Regions from separate parts of the Gordonia sesuvii genome, predicted to be linked through region 1. Evidence: riboswitches for the same ligand, from Rfam matches in the RefSeq annotation. Region 1 holds a riboswitch; the other holds the start of a gene.
What was found. Region 1 has a riboswitch for S-adenosylmethionine ahead of VZC37_RS23215 (aminotransferase class V-fold PLP-dependent enzyme). Riboswitches for the same ligand answer to the same signal wherever they lie in the genome.

Region 1 (7,068 bases):
ACCGTCGACGACGAAGCCGGCTATGCCGACCCGTTCGGTCGAGTCGTCGAACACACGCAGCGGCTCGACGCCGTCGACCGAATCGAGGCCTCTGTCGAGGCGGGCCAGCAGAGCGGTCTCGTGCAGTCCGATCGCGTCGAACCCGAGCGCGGTCAACGACTCACATGCAGCAGCGATCGACAACGCGCCCAACACATTCGGCGATCCGGCCTCATGTCGCGCGGCGCCGCGGTGCCAGGTGACGTCGGCCGACTGGGTCGCCTCGTCGACCGTGACGGCCGCCGAGGCTCCACCGCCGGCCAGATACGGCTCGGCCGCGTCGAGCCAATCCGAACGTCCCACCAACACCCCGGCCCCGAACGGTGCGTAGAGCTTGTGACCGGAGAACACGAGATAGTCGACGCCGTGGGTCACCATCGACACCGGCCGATGCGCGACGAGTTGCGCGGCGTCGACGAGAATGCGTGCGCCGTGACGGTGTGCGACGGCCGCAAGACGACCGACCGGCAGGACCTCGCCGGTGACGTTGGAGGCGGCCGTCACCGCGAGGAGCGCCGCCGGCGACGACGCGAGTTCGGTTTCCAGCGCGGCGAGGGTGTCCTCGATCGTCGGCGCGGCGCGGACCACCCGCAGCCGTGACGACCCGGTGCGTTCGCGGGCCGACCACGGCAGCAGGTTCGCGTGGTGTTCGATGTCCAGAACGACCACGTCGCCGCAGGTGATGTGGGCTGCCAGGTTGATGGCGTCGGTGGTGCCGCGGGTGAACACGACCGCGTCGTCGACGCGGCCGCGAACGAACTCGCGCACCGTCTCACGGGCCGCCTCGTACCGCGCGGTGGTGACCTGGGAGAGATGGCCCGCTCCGCGATGCACACTCGCGTACTGGCCCAGCGAGCGCTGCACGGCCCGTGCGACATCGGCCAGGGCGGGCGCGCTGGCCGCATAGTCGAGATTGGCGTACCGCACCACGTCACCGGACGACAGCGGCACCCGTTCGCCGGCGCCGACGACCTCGGCGAGTGGGGCGATCGGCGGCCGCTTCGGCGCCCGCGCCGAGAGACCGGCCAGCGACGTCACGAACGGGGATGACAACACAGCAGACATGACAAACACTCCTAGGGAATCCGCGCTTGCCGTGATCACCTCGACCACGGCCGGGTCGTCACCCGGAGCACCCCACCGCGGAGGAGGGTTGCCGGCCAGCGAGCCGGGGCTTGTCACTGGCACTCATGACCCGCATCAAGACTCACCCATCGACCAGGCGGAGTCAACAACTGATTCAGCGTGAGCGAAACCCCGACTGCCTAGCCGGTACGGTGAGGTCATGGCCTCCTCCTACGGCGCCGACGACGATGTGTTCGTCCTGTCCGGGCCGCACGGGACAGTTCGCGGACGCGGCGTCGGTCGCACGTTCGACGACGTGACGGCCGCACGGGCGGCCCTGGCATCGGGGTCGGTGCGCGCGATCACAGGCGCGATCCCGTTCGATCCCAGCGACCCTGCGGCATTGGTGGCACCGATCTCGTTGCCGGCCGAGCCCGCACCGCTGGCACCCTCGAGTCCGGTCCGGCGTCGAGCGACGTCGATGATCGCGCGCCCGGACCCGCGAACCCATCGCGACCGAGTCATCGGCGCCATCAAGCGGATCGCCGACGGCGAGCTCGACAAAGTGGTGCTCGCTCGTGCGGTCGACATCGTCGTCGAGCCCGCGGTGGACGTCCCCGAACTCTTGGCCGCGCTGGCCGGCGGCAACAGCGACCGCAACGCGTTCGCCGTCGATGTGGGCGCAGTGTTCGGCGACGACTCATGGCTCCTCGGGGCGAGCCCGGAGATGTTGCTACGCAGGCGAGGTCGCGTCGTCACGTGCCGCCCGTACGCGGGCTCCGCACCACGGTCGGCGGACCCAACGGTCGACCGGGCGGCCGCGCGAGCTCTCGCAGCATCACACAAAGATCAGTCCGAACATCGGTTCGTCGTCGACTATCTGCGAGATCGGCTCGCGCCATTGTGTTCTGACCTCGACGTACCGTCGACGCCGGAGGTCCATCCGACCGGCGAGGTATGGCACCTCGCCACTCCGATTCGCGCGACGCTCCGCGATCCGTCGATCACGGCACTCGACCTGGCCTCGGCCCTCAGCCCCACTCCCGCAGTCTGCGGCACCCCCACTGACGCTGCCGCACAGCTGATCCGCGAGATCGAGGAACCCCGCGGCCTCTACGGCGGCGCGGTCGGTTGGTGCGACGCGTCGGGAGACGGCCAATGGATGGTGACGATCAGATGCCTGCACCTGGGTGCAGATCGTCGAAGCCTGCGGACCTGGGCGGGTGGTGGCATCGTCGCGCAGTCGGACCCGCAGGATGAGCTCGACGAGACCACGGCGAAACTCGCAACCGTTCTGCGGGCGTTGGGGATCGATCATGCCTGACGACTTCCTCGTCGCCCGCAATCCCGAAGAAGGTTCGTCGCTGCCGTATCTGGTGCGAATCCCGCTGGGCGCCAACGGCGTGGTCCTCAAGGTGCGTGACACGTGGCCGCGCACGTCCAAGATCTATTGTCACCGTGCGGAATCGTGGCCGGAAGACGCCGAGATCGTCGATCGGCTCCCGGTGCGGACGGTGTCGCGGCGCGGTGCGGCCATCGACCTCGTGCTCAACCGCGGCCGGGAGAACCGATCACAGTTCGTGCTGACCCGGGCCCGCGGGCGCGAGATGATCTTCTGGCAGTCGCGCCGCACCGCGAAGCAGGCCCGGCCCAATGTCACGCTGCCGACGGCCCGGGCGCATGGACAGGTGCTCGACATCGTGGTCGACAGCGGCGAACGGTACGCCTACAAGTTCGACCATCAGCAGACCAGCACCACCCGCCGCAAGCTCCCGGCCGGTGACTATGCGATCACCGACGGCGACACCGTGATCGCGGCGGTGGAACGTAAGTCCGTCGACGACCTCAGTGCCGGACTGACGTCGGGCAAGCTGACCTATCAGCTCGCCGATCTCGCCGGCCTACATCGCGCGGCTGTCGTCGTCGAGGCCGGGTACAGCTCACTCTTCAAGCGCGAGTACGTGTCCGGCGCGACACTCGCCGAAGCACTCGCCGAGGCACAGGTCCGCTTCCCACGGGTGCCGATCGTGTTCTGCGACAACCGGAAGCTGGCCGAGGAGTGGACGTATCGGTGGCTCGGTGCCGCGTTGCACGAGTGGCGTCTGTCGGCGCGCACGGACGTCGTGGTCGCAGACCTGGCCGGGCCGCAGGCCTCGCCCGCCGAGATCCGAACCTGGGCGCTGACCCAAGGGCTCGATGTACCCGCGAAAGGGCGGATCCCGGCGCGCATCCGGACGGCGTGGGAACAGCGGAACGATCGGCCGGAGGGGTGAAGCGGTCTCGATACGTCGCTCGGCTAGCGCCTCGCGACTACTCGACCAGCGGTTAGGAGTCCCCTATTCGCTGATCGAGTAGGGCCGAGGCGCTAGCCGAGGACCGTATCGAGATCGAGATGAGACCGCCGAAACCCCTACCCCAACGCCCGATCCAGATCGGCCAGCAGATCATCGACACCCTCGAGTCCCACCGACAACCGCACAACGGAGTCGGTGACGCCGATGGCGGCGCGCCCCTCGGGCCCCATGGCACGGTGGGTTGTGGTGGCGGGGTGGGTGATCAGCGACTTCGAGTCGCCGAGATTGTTCGAGATGTCGACGATCTGGAGGCCGTTGAGCACCTCGAACGCCCGCTTCTTGCCGCCGACGCCGTCGCGGTCGGCGATCTCGAAGGTCACCACCGTGCCGCCACCGGACATCTGCGCCTGCGCCAGCTCGAACTGCGGATGAGACTGCAGGAAGGGGTATTTCACCCACGCGACCCGCGGATCGGCTTCCAGGAACTCGGCGATCCGCAACGCCGACGACACCGAGGCGTCGAGCCGCAGCCGCATCGTCTCGAGGCCCTTGAGCATCGTCCACGCGTTGAACGGACTCATGGCGGGGCCGGTGTGGCGCATCAGGGTCTGCACCGGACCGTCGATGTACTCCTTCTCGCCGAGCACCGCACCGCCCATCACGCGGCCCTGACCGTCGATGTGCTTGGTACCCGAGTACACGATGACGTCGGCGCCCATGTCCAGTCCACGCTGCAGCAGCGGAGTGGCGAAGACGTTGTCCAACACCACTTTCGCGCCGGCGGCATGCGCCATCTCGGTCACCTTGGCGACGTCGACGAGCACCTGCATCGGGTTGGACGGGGTCTCGAAGAACACCGCGTCGGCGGGCTTGGCGAGCGCCGCCTCCCACTGGTCGAGGTCCTCACCGTCGACGAAAACCGTCTCCACGCCCCAGCGCGGCAGGATCTCGTTGCACACCACGAAGCACGAACCGAACAGGCTCCGGGCGGCGACCAGCCGGTCACCCGCCTTGAGCAACGCACCCAGCGCGACGAACACCGCCGCCATACCACTCGCGGTGGCGAAACACGCTTCGGCACCTTCGATCTGGCGCAGACGCTCCTGGAACATCTCCACCGTGGGATTGCCGTACCGGGAGTACACGAATCGCTCGTCCTCGCCGGTGAACGCACGTTCGGCTGCTTCGGCGGAGTCGTAGACGTACCCGCTCGTCAGGTACAGCGCCTCGGAGGTCTCGAAGAATCCGGAGCGGTCGAGGCCGGCCCGGACGGCGAGCGTATCGGCCGAAACACCTTCGGGCAGTTGCTTGCTCACGACTGCCGCCACGGCAGGTTCAACGCCCGCCAACCGACGCGGCCGCGATGGTCGTTCTCGTCGAGACCGCCCTCGAAGCCGTCGAGCACGTTGTAGGCCGCCGCGACGCCGTCGGCCGTTGCCGCCTCCGCCGCCCCGATGGACCGATGCCCGGACCGGCAGATGAAGATGACCTCGTTGTCGTCGGCGATCCCGGCGTCGCGCAGCTGCGACACGAACGCGCCGTTGTGGCGACCGTCGGGGAACGTGTTCCACTCGATGAACACCGTCTTCTTGCCGATGATCTCGAGATCCGGCACCCCGACGAATGCCCATTCGGCCCGCGTACGGCAGTCGACCAGCACCGCGTTCGGATCGTTTTCCAGTTTCTCCCACGCCTGCTGCGGCGTGAGGTCACCCGCGTAGCTCACGACGTACACACCTTCCAGTCCCCGTCTTCTCGTACCACGACCACGTTCGTGACCTGTTCCTGATCGGGCTTCTCGTCGAAATGCCAATGTACCTGCGCGGTCGCACGATCTCCGGTGACGGTGATGTCGGCGATCTCCGGGATCACGATCTGACCGTTCTCCTCGAACGAGATCCGGTTGTCGTCGACGAATGTGGCCTCGTCCGGGAAGGTGTCCGACCCGAGCTCCGCTGCACACATCGCGCCGCGGTAGGCCGCATAGTCGAGCTCGTTGCGTGCTGTGTAGGCGTCGTTCACGGCGTGCTGGATGTGGGCCTCGGTGTTCATCCGGTCATCGGCAGGGCGAATCAGATAGGAGATGCCGATGCCGAGGGCGACGACCACGATGATCCCCAGGGCGACCAGGAACGGCCACATCTCTTTCCACGACCGACGGGTCGGCGCAGCCGGCGCAGTCGGCTCGCCACGACGTCCCTGTGACGTCGAACGATCCCGATCACCTGCACTCTTGGCCATGGCGCGCAGTCTATCGAGAGCAATCGCGCACCCGCCCCGGGGCACCGTCGTCCCCCTGCTGGTAAGGGTTGGGTAACCAAACACACGAGGCGGAGGCAACTTTGCGAGCACATCGAACACGTCCCTTCCGGCCCACCCGTGTCGCGATCGCGGCGGTCGCCGCCACGACGGCCTTGGCCGTCGGCGCGTGTAGCGCACCCGCGGAGGACACCGCCGCGACGTCGTCGATGCCGTCGGCCGATCCCGGCGCGCTGCCGGTGACCATCGACCACTCCTACGGTTCGACCACCGTGACCGACCAACCGTCGCGGGTGGCGGCGATGGGCGTCGGCGATGCGGACACCCTCCTGGCGCTGGGCATCACGCCGACGACGATCGCGCCGTTCAACGATCCACCGGAGCGCTCCACGCCGTGGAACGCCGAGCTGCTCGGCGACGCAGAGCCGGTGATCCTGCCCGAGGCGGCGTTCGAGTTCGGCAGCCAGATCCCGCGAGCACTCGAGACCGATCCGGATCTGGTCACCGCCGTCGGCGCCGCCCCGTCTCGCGAGCAGTACGACATCCTCTCCAAGGCCGTCCCGACCGTCACCCGCCCGGCCGAGTACCCGGATTGGCAGGTGCCGTGGGACGCGCAGACCACACAGATCGGTCGCGCGGTCGGCCTACCGGAGCAAGCTCAGGCGAAGATCGACGAGACCAGGGCATTCCTCGCCGACGTCCGCGAGCAGCATCCGGAATTGGCGGGCAAGACGGGGGTTGTGGTGACCTCGTCGCCGACCGGCGGGCTGTCGATCTACAGCGCCACCGACGGCCGCGGCCAGACCCTCACCGACTACGGCCTGGCCTTCCCCGAGTCGCTGAAGTCGGCCATCACCAACGGCTTCTACGGGGAGATCTCCGCGGAGAACTACGCGATGCTCAACGATGCGGATGTGGTGGTGGCCGTGGACTGGGACGGGGCCAACGACCGCCTGCGCAACGATCCGAACTGGCAGCGGCAGCCCGTTGCGCAGGAGGGACGCGTCGTCTACCTGGACCAGCAGGTGGGCACCGCGATGTCGGTACCCACGCTTCTGACCATCCCCTGGGTGGCAGAGCAGTCCGTCGGACCGATATCCGAGGCCGCGAAGCGCTGACCACCCACGACCCAAGTGAGGTTTACCTCACACGGAGATTTTGGTGACGGCCTGTCAGCGCCTACCGTAGAAGGGATAGGCGCCGCGTTTGCGGCCACCGCCAGCGACTTCTTCGCCGAAGTCACCGAGAGAGCCACGGAAAGCACCTATTCCATGAGTGACACGAGCCGCCCGTTGCGGGTTGCCATCGTCGGAGCCGGTCCCGCCGGGATCTACGCCGCCGACGCGTTGATGAAGTCCGACACCGCCAAGGATCGTGGTGTGAGCATCGACCTGTTCGAGCGCATGCCTGC
Region 2 (7,068 bases), on a different contig from region 1:
TTCCCCATCGGTCAGGTGAGTTGATTCACACGGGCAAGGTGCCGGGGCACCGGCCGTCTCCTACTCGTCACTCCCGGGGTCGTCGCCTGCCTCCGACGATGACGAGTTCTTCGAGGACCCGGTGCCGGCACCCGTGGTCGACAATCCCGGACCGGTGGTCTGGTCCTCGCCGTTCCCGTCGCCGTCGTTGTCCTCCGCACCGTCGGTCTCGATGTCTCCCCCGGCGACTCCATTGCTCGCGCCGGCGTTGCTGTCGGTAGCGCTGGGGTCGGGAGCGTGCGGCGTGGACGTCGCGGACGTGTCGGGCGGCGTGGAGGGCGTTTTCGGAGTCTGCTCGCCGGACGGCGCGGAACCGGGCGCAGGGGAATCGGGCGCAGGGGAATCGGAGCGAGTGGAGGTAGCGGCGTCCGACGGCGTGGTCGGAACGGGCACCGACGACGTACTCCCGGTGGAGGAGTCCGCTGTCGCCGCAGCTTCGGTTTCCGCACCGCCCGATTCCGGATCATCCGAGGACGTCGTATCTGTTGTGGACGCATCCGTCACGAGCGCCGCGGGTCCGACGTCGTCGAGGGCGCTCAGCAGCACGGCCTGTCGCGCGCCACGCGCGTCCACCGACACCGTGGTCGTGTCGACGGTCCTGGGCCCGATGATCTCGCCCGCCCAGTGCCGGACGAAGTTCACCGGGATCAGCAGGATGCTGCGCGCGCTGGCCGCCAGCGCCGCGACGCCTTCCTTGATCTGGTCGGGCGCACCGTTGACGACGCCCTGCAGGATCTGCTCGAAGACGAAGATGTCGGGGAGGTAGCCGCCGTAGCCGAGGTACGGGAGCGGCGGCAGCACGTCCTGTACCAGCCGGACCACCGGTTGCAGATTGGAGAGTTCGATCCCGTAGGGCAGATCGAACGTCCATCGGCCCACAAGGAAATCGCCGATTCGGGAGCTGTCGATGCCGATGGTCGCCGCGCCGTCGCGGATGACCCCGACGATGGCCGAATCCGCCTGCGCCACACAGTCGGTCATCGCAATGCCACACTCCACCGGACGATGATCGTTCCAGCTCGCCTCAGTGGGGTCGCGGTACATCTGGAACGGGTACAGCCCGTGTTTCGTGAAGTAGCCGACCAGCCCGTCGATGGTGCCGATCGGGTCGTAGAACGGGTCGGGGAGATCGCAGATGGGATCGCCCTCGACGCAGACCGACACGACCCGCGACTCCAACTCGTCGAACCCACGCGGCCCGTCGCCCTCGCGCGGACCCATCATGGTCAGGCCCGGGATCACACCGGTCAGCGACAACTCGATGCCCCGGCCGGTCTTGTCGCCGGCACGTCGCGGATCGGAGTAGAGCTCCCCGGAGATGGTGGCGTGGTCGATGTCGACTTCGACCGGCTCACCGTCGCGGCCCACCACGACGACCGTGTCATCGCGGTCGTTACCGATGTCGGACAGGACATCGCCCGCGACCCGCGCTCCCTGCGAGTAGCCCGCCACCACCACAGGTCTATCCCCGCAGTCGTACTGATACTGCGCTATTGCACGTTTCGTCGCGGCCTGACCCTGGCTGACGCTGTCGTCGTACCCGGCGGCACCGAGCGGCCACAGCGTGGTCGGGTAGTCGGCGTAGATGATCTCGTAAGGATTGTCGTGGTACGGACTGTCTTCATCGTCGACGATCTCGACCTCACCGTCGCTGTTCAGAACCGGCTTCTTGCCCGTGTACCGCTGGGTCACCCCGACCATGTGCACGGCCTCGGGATCGTTGGTTCCGCCGACCATGATCACCGCACCGGCGCCGCACCCGTCGGCGCGGGCGACTCCCGCCCCCGGAAGACAGAACGCGGCAACCACTATGAAGCAGCTCGAGATCGCGATGAGAACAACCGGAACCCGGCGAGTCAGCCGGAAGCGCGCACCCATGAGCTCTCTGTCCTCCATCTGCCCGGGCGACCGCGTCGGGGCTGTGACGCGAGTCGATCAGGCTGGCGACAGAGTAGATCCGTGATCTCAAATAGCGAATCCTCGTTAGTTCAACTAACAACCCTGACCAGGCCTTTTACTGGTGCCAGATACAAGATTCATCCTTTTGGAGGACAGGCGTTGTCAGTTTGTGACCGTCATCAGCCCCGGTTTGTGACCACCACGATCGGGACGGTTCCCTGGCCTTCTGGACCGTGCTATATCCTTGACGCCAGGTCATGAGCATCAGCGTCAAGCCCCGGCTTGCTGATCGGCAACCCTCCAACCGCGGTGGGGTGCTCCGGGTGATGACCGGGTTGAGGAACGCATACGCATTCCCCGGCAAGCGCGGGTCCGAAGGTCGGACCCCACCAGGGTCGTTGCACCCTGCCGACCGCAGAAAGCAGGACACTCATGTCTGACGCCACCGACGGCGCCGATCCGACGGCGAACTGGAGCTTCGAGACCAAACAGGTCCATGCCGGCCAGACCGCCGATCCCACCACCAATGCGCGGGCGCTGCCCGTGTACCAGACCACGTCGTACGTGTTCAACGACACCCAGCACGCCGCGAATCTGTTCGGTCTCGCCGAACCCGGCAACATCTACACGCGGATCATGAATCCGACCCAGGACGCGGTGGAACAGCGCATCGCCGCCCTCGAGGGTGGCGTGGCCGCGTTGCTGGTGGCATCGGGCCAGGCGGCCGAGACCTACTCGATCCTCAACATCGTCGAGACCGGCGGCCACGTGGTGTCGAGTCCACGTCTGTACGGCGGCACGTTCAACCTGTTCCACTACACGCTGCCCAAACTCGGCGTCGAGGTGTCGTTCGTCGAGGATCCGGAGGACCTCGACTCCTGGCAGGCGGCCATCAAGGACAACACCCGCGCCCTGTTCGGCGAGACGATCTCCAACCCCAACAACGAGATCCTCGACGTCGAGGGCATCGCGGAGGTCGCCCACCGCAACAGTCTCCCGCTCATCGTCGACAACACCGTCGCCACCCCGTATCTGCTGAATCCGCTGGCCCACGGTGCAGACATCGTCGTGCACTCGGCGACGAAGTACATCGGTGGCCACGGCACCGCCATCGGTGGCGTCATCGTTGACGGCGGCACCTTCGACTGGCGCGCCCAGCGCGACGGGAAAGACCTGTTCCCGGGGTTCACCACGCCGGATCCGAGCTACCACGGCGCCGTCTTCGCCGACCTCGGCGCACCCGCGTTCGCACTGAAGGCCCGCGTGCAGTGGCTCCGCGACACCGGTGCCGCCATCTCTCCGTTCAACGCCTTCCTCCTGGCCCAGGGGCTGGAGACATTGAGCCTGCGGGTGGAGCGACATGTCGCCAACGCGCAACGCGTGGCGCAGTATCTGGAAGCCCATGCCCAGGTGGAGTCCGTGGCCTACGCCGGGCTGCAGTCGTCACAGTGGTACGAGCGTGCACAGAAGCTGCTGCCGAAGGGACAGGGCGCCATCGTCAGCTTCGAGATCGCGGGCGGCCTCGAGGCCGGCCGGAAGTTCGTCGACGCACTCACGCTGCACAGCCACGTCGCCAACATCGGTGACGTCCGGTCGCTGGTGATCCACCCGGCGTCCACCACACACAGTCAATTGACACCGGAGGAACAGGTCGGCGCCGGAGTAACACCGGGCCTGGTCCGCCTGGCGGTCGGCATCGAAGGATTCGACGACATCATCGCCGATCTCGAACAGGGATTCGCGGCCGCGAAGTGAGTTGAGGGACAGAGGAAGTCGGAGTGTGCTGCAGAGTGAGTGAATTGTGTCGGTGAGTATCGAAACGCAAACCCAGCCCGTCGACGGACCCGACTGGGAAACGATGCCGGACGGGGCCACGGCCCGTGTCCGCATCGGCGCGGTCTCCCTCGACAACGGTGACCGGATCGACGATGTCACCCTGGCCTTCCAGCGCTGGGGTGCGTTGTCGCCGTCCCGGGACAACGTCATCCTCACCCTGCATGCACTCACCGGCGACTCGCACGTCACCGGTCCCGCCAACGACGAGCACCCGACGGCCGGCTGGTGGGACGGGCTGATCGGCCCCGGCTGCGCCATCGACACCGACGAGTGGTGCGTCATCTCGGCCAACGTGTTGGGGGGCTGCCGCGGGTCGACCGGGCCGTCGTCACCCGCTCCCGACGGGCGTCCATGGGGGTCGCGGTTCCCGCAGATCACGGTGCTCGATCAGGTGCGTGCCGAGCGGATCCTGATGGACCGGCTCGAGATCGCCGGGGTCGGTGCCGTCGTGGGCGGGTCCATGGGCGGTGCCCGCGCGCTCGAATGGGCCATCGAGTATCCCGAGATGGTCCGGAGCGCACTGGTTCTGGCGGTGGGCGCGCGCGCCACCGCCGATCAGATCGGCACCCAGACCACCCAGATCGCTGCGATCACCGCCGACCCCGCATGGCAGGGCGGCGACTACCACGACACCGGGCAGGCACCCACCGCCGGTCTCGGTGTGGCACGGCGGATCGCGCATCTCACCTATCGCGGCGAGGTGGAACTCGACCGTCGTTTCGCCGACGATCCCCAGGCCGACGAGCAGCCGCTGACCGGCGGTCGCTACGCCGTCGACAGCTATCTGCAGCATCAGGCGGCCAAGCTGACCCAGCGGTTCGACGCCGGCAGCTATGTGGTGCTCAGCAACGTGCTGAACCACCACGATGTGGGTCGCAACCGGGGCAGCATCGAATCCGTGCTGCGGGCCTGCCAGGTCCCCGTGATCGTCGGCGGGATCGCGTCAGACCGCCTGTACCCCTTGCGGTTGCAGGTCGAGCTTGCCGAGCAGCTGGGCAACTGTGTCGGCGGGCTGCAGGTCCTGCACTCGGACAACGGTCATGACGGATTCCTGACCGAGTTCGATGCCATCAGTGATCTGCTCAAGCAGACCGTCGAGATCGCGCGGGGCTGAGCGAAGAGCGTGACGAAGGGACCCTTCGTGACGATCCTCCGCAAGCTCCGGATCTCCTCAGGGACCAGAAGGTAAAGCCCACCTCCGCTCTTCAGGGAACAGATATACGGTCCACCACTCCCGATCCCTGAGGGTCCACCGCCGCTCCCCTATCGCGTCGGCGTGGTGGACACCGGCGCTCCCTGCTGCGGCGCGGCGCGGGGTGTAGGCGGCGTGGTGGTGGTCTGCGGCGCAACGCTTTCCGGCGCCGGTGGCGGCGCGGGCGTCGAGGACTCCGGACGCAGATCCGGCGGAAGCAGTTCCGGCGGGATCGTGGGCGACGGTCGACCCGGCGGCCAGGGCAGCGTCGGCAGCGGATACGGCACCAGCGTGCGCGTGGGTGGCGACGTCGACGAGTCCGTCTCCGTCGTCGGCGGCAATTCCGTTGTGGCCCAGCCGGGATAGTCCTCCCAGCGGGACTCGGTGCGTTGCATCGGCGGCTGGGCGGGCTCCGGTTGCGCCTGGGTGACCCGCGGCTGCGGCGGCGCCGCGGACGTCGTCGACTCCGATGTGGTTGTCGTCGTGGACATCTCGGACGTCGCGAGCGTGGTGGTCGACGGCAACGGTGTGGAGGCAGGCTCGTTGTGCCCGGCCAGCGAGGAGCTCACCGCATAGATCGTCATCGTCGCGGCGGCGAGGATCGCCGCCACCACCGCCAGCGGCGTGGCCGACAACCATTCCCGGTGCCGACGACCGCCGATGAACGCGAGTCGCGTCGTGCCCGACGATGCCTTGGCCCTTGCCAGGATGGCGGCCCCGATCGACGCGGCGAGTTCCGGCGCGTCCGGCACCACGACCTCGACATGCCGACCGCCGAGTTGCGCACCGTCGAGCATCCGCGCGACGGCAGGCAGGTTGGCGATGCCACCGACCAGGACCACCGCCTCGGGGCGGCTGTCGCGGTCGGCGTTGTCGGCGAGATAGCGCATCAGCACGCTTCGCGCGTCGTCGACCATGGGCGCGACCGCCGCGTCGATCACCGCACCGGTGAGCCGGGTGTGTCTGCGGCCGTCCGCGAGCAGAACCGAGTCGGTACCGGCGGTGCCCACCTCCTCCTTGCCGGCGCGGCAGCCCGCGAGCAGCGCGCTGCGTCCGCTCCGGGTGCCACGTCCGTCGGGAGTACCGCGGTCGGCGGTCAGCTGTGTCAGGATCGCCCGGTCGATGTCGCGGCCGGCGAGCGCGCGCGACCGCACCGGTGCCGAGATGCGGTTGGTCGATGGTTCCACGGTGTACAGGGACATGCCGGTGTCCCCGCAGTCGGCGACGACGACCGACGCGAATCGGTCGATCTGGCCGGTGGCCGACAGGTATGCCGCCACCGCTTCGCCGTCGTCGACGAGATGGATCTGGCGGCGGGGACCGCTGCCACGAGACGCCAGTTCACGACGCTGCTTGGCCGTGCGCGCGGCGACCCCGATCGGCCCCACCCGACGGTCCGCGTCCTTGGCTGCCCCCAACATCAGATCGATGCCCGCGTTGACCCGGCCGGCGGTGTCGAGGCCGTCGCTACGGTCGACGTCGATCACACGGGTGTCGACGACACTGCGACCCACGTCGTCGCGCGTCAGCAGGACGTAGTGGATCATGCCATCGCCCGCGGACACACCCATCGACGTCGTTTCGTCGGGAGTGGTCGAGTTGCCGGTGGTGGTCGTCGGTGTGATGCGTTTTCTCCAGCTGTGTCGTCGCCGCAAGGGCCGTTAGGTCACGTATTGATCTCTATTGTAATCAATCTGTGCCCAAAGGATCGATGGACGTCGCCAACCACAGGATCAGCGAACCCACCGACGCCATCACCGCGACGTCGAACAACTTGCTTCTGACCTGCAGCAGGCCTGCGCGCGAGGTCGGGATGAAGGCGCGTAGCACGGCTCCCAGCAACAGGACGGAGCCGAAGACGAATGCGCCGCGTCGCCACCGGTCGAACAACACGAGGACGGCCGCGGCGACCAGCCCGATCAGGACGACGAAGTACGGGATCTGGACCACGTAGCGGCGCACCCGCGCGGCGCTGCCCACCCGGCGGGAGTGGTCGAGAGCCCCGTCGGGTGGGCGGGCACCCCGGTCCGGCGTCACCCCGCGGTTCCCGCCCGGGTCCGCTCGGCCAGCTGCGCTTCGGCTCGTTCGACGACGTTGACCAG

Region 2: another riboswitch for S-adenosylmethionine. It lies ahead of VZC37_RS00815 (bifunctional o-acetylhomoserine/o-acetylserine sulfhydrylase); the one in region 1 lies ahead of VZC37_RS23215 (aminotransferase class V-fold PLP-dependent enzyme).

Annotation. Positions count from the first base shown of each region.
Region 1 covers NZ_JAZDUF010000009.1:129,217-136,284, forward strand. Annotated here, with positions in the region: gene VZC37_RS23215 (aminotransferase class V-fold PLP-dependent enzyme) at 1-1,104, opposite strand, end outside; SAM riboswitch class IV at 1,122-1,235, opposite strand; gene VZC37_RS23220 (isochorismate synthase) at 1,325-2,428, shown strand; gene VZC37_RS23225 (ERCC4 domain-containing protein) at 2,421-3,377, shown strand; gene VZC37_RS23230 (O-succinylhomoserine sulfhydrylase) at 3,515-4,714, opposite strand; gene VZC37_RS23235 (rhodanese-like domain-containing protein) at 4,711-5,124, opposite strand; gene VZC37_RS23240 (Rv0361 family membrane protein) at 5,121-5,639, opposite strand; gene VZC37_RS23245 (ABC transporter substrate-binding protein) at 5,741-6,775, shown strand; gene VZC37_RS23250 (FAD-dependent oxidoreductase) at 6,929-7,068, shown strand, end outside.
Region 2 covers NZ_JAZDUF010000001.1:187,567-194,634, forward strand. Annotated here, with positions in the region: gene VZC37_RS00810 (cutinase family protein) at 61-1,917, opposite strand; SAM riboswitch class IV at 2,192-2,311, shown strand; gene VZC37_RS00815 (bifunctional o-acetylhomoserine/o-acetylserine sulfhydrylase) at 2,371-3,693, shown strand; gene metX (homoserine O-acetyltransferase MetX) at 3,740-4,888, shown strand; gene VZC37_RS00825 (hypothetical protein) at 5,038-6,513, opposite strand; gene VZC37_RS00830 (DUF3017 domain-containing protein) at 6,656-6,946, opposite strand; gene VZC37_RS00835 (bifunctional methylenetetrahydrofolate dehydrogenase/methenyltetrahydrofolate cyclohydrolase) at 7,000-7,068, opposite strand, start outside.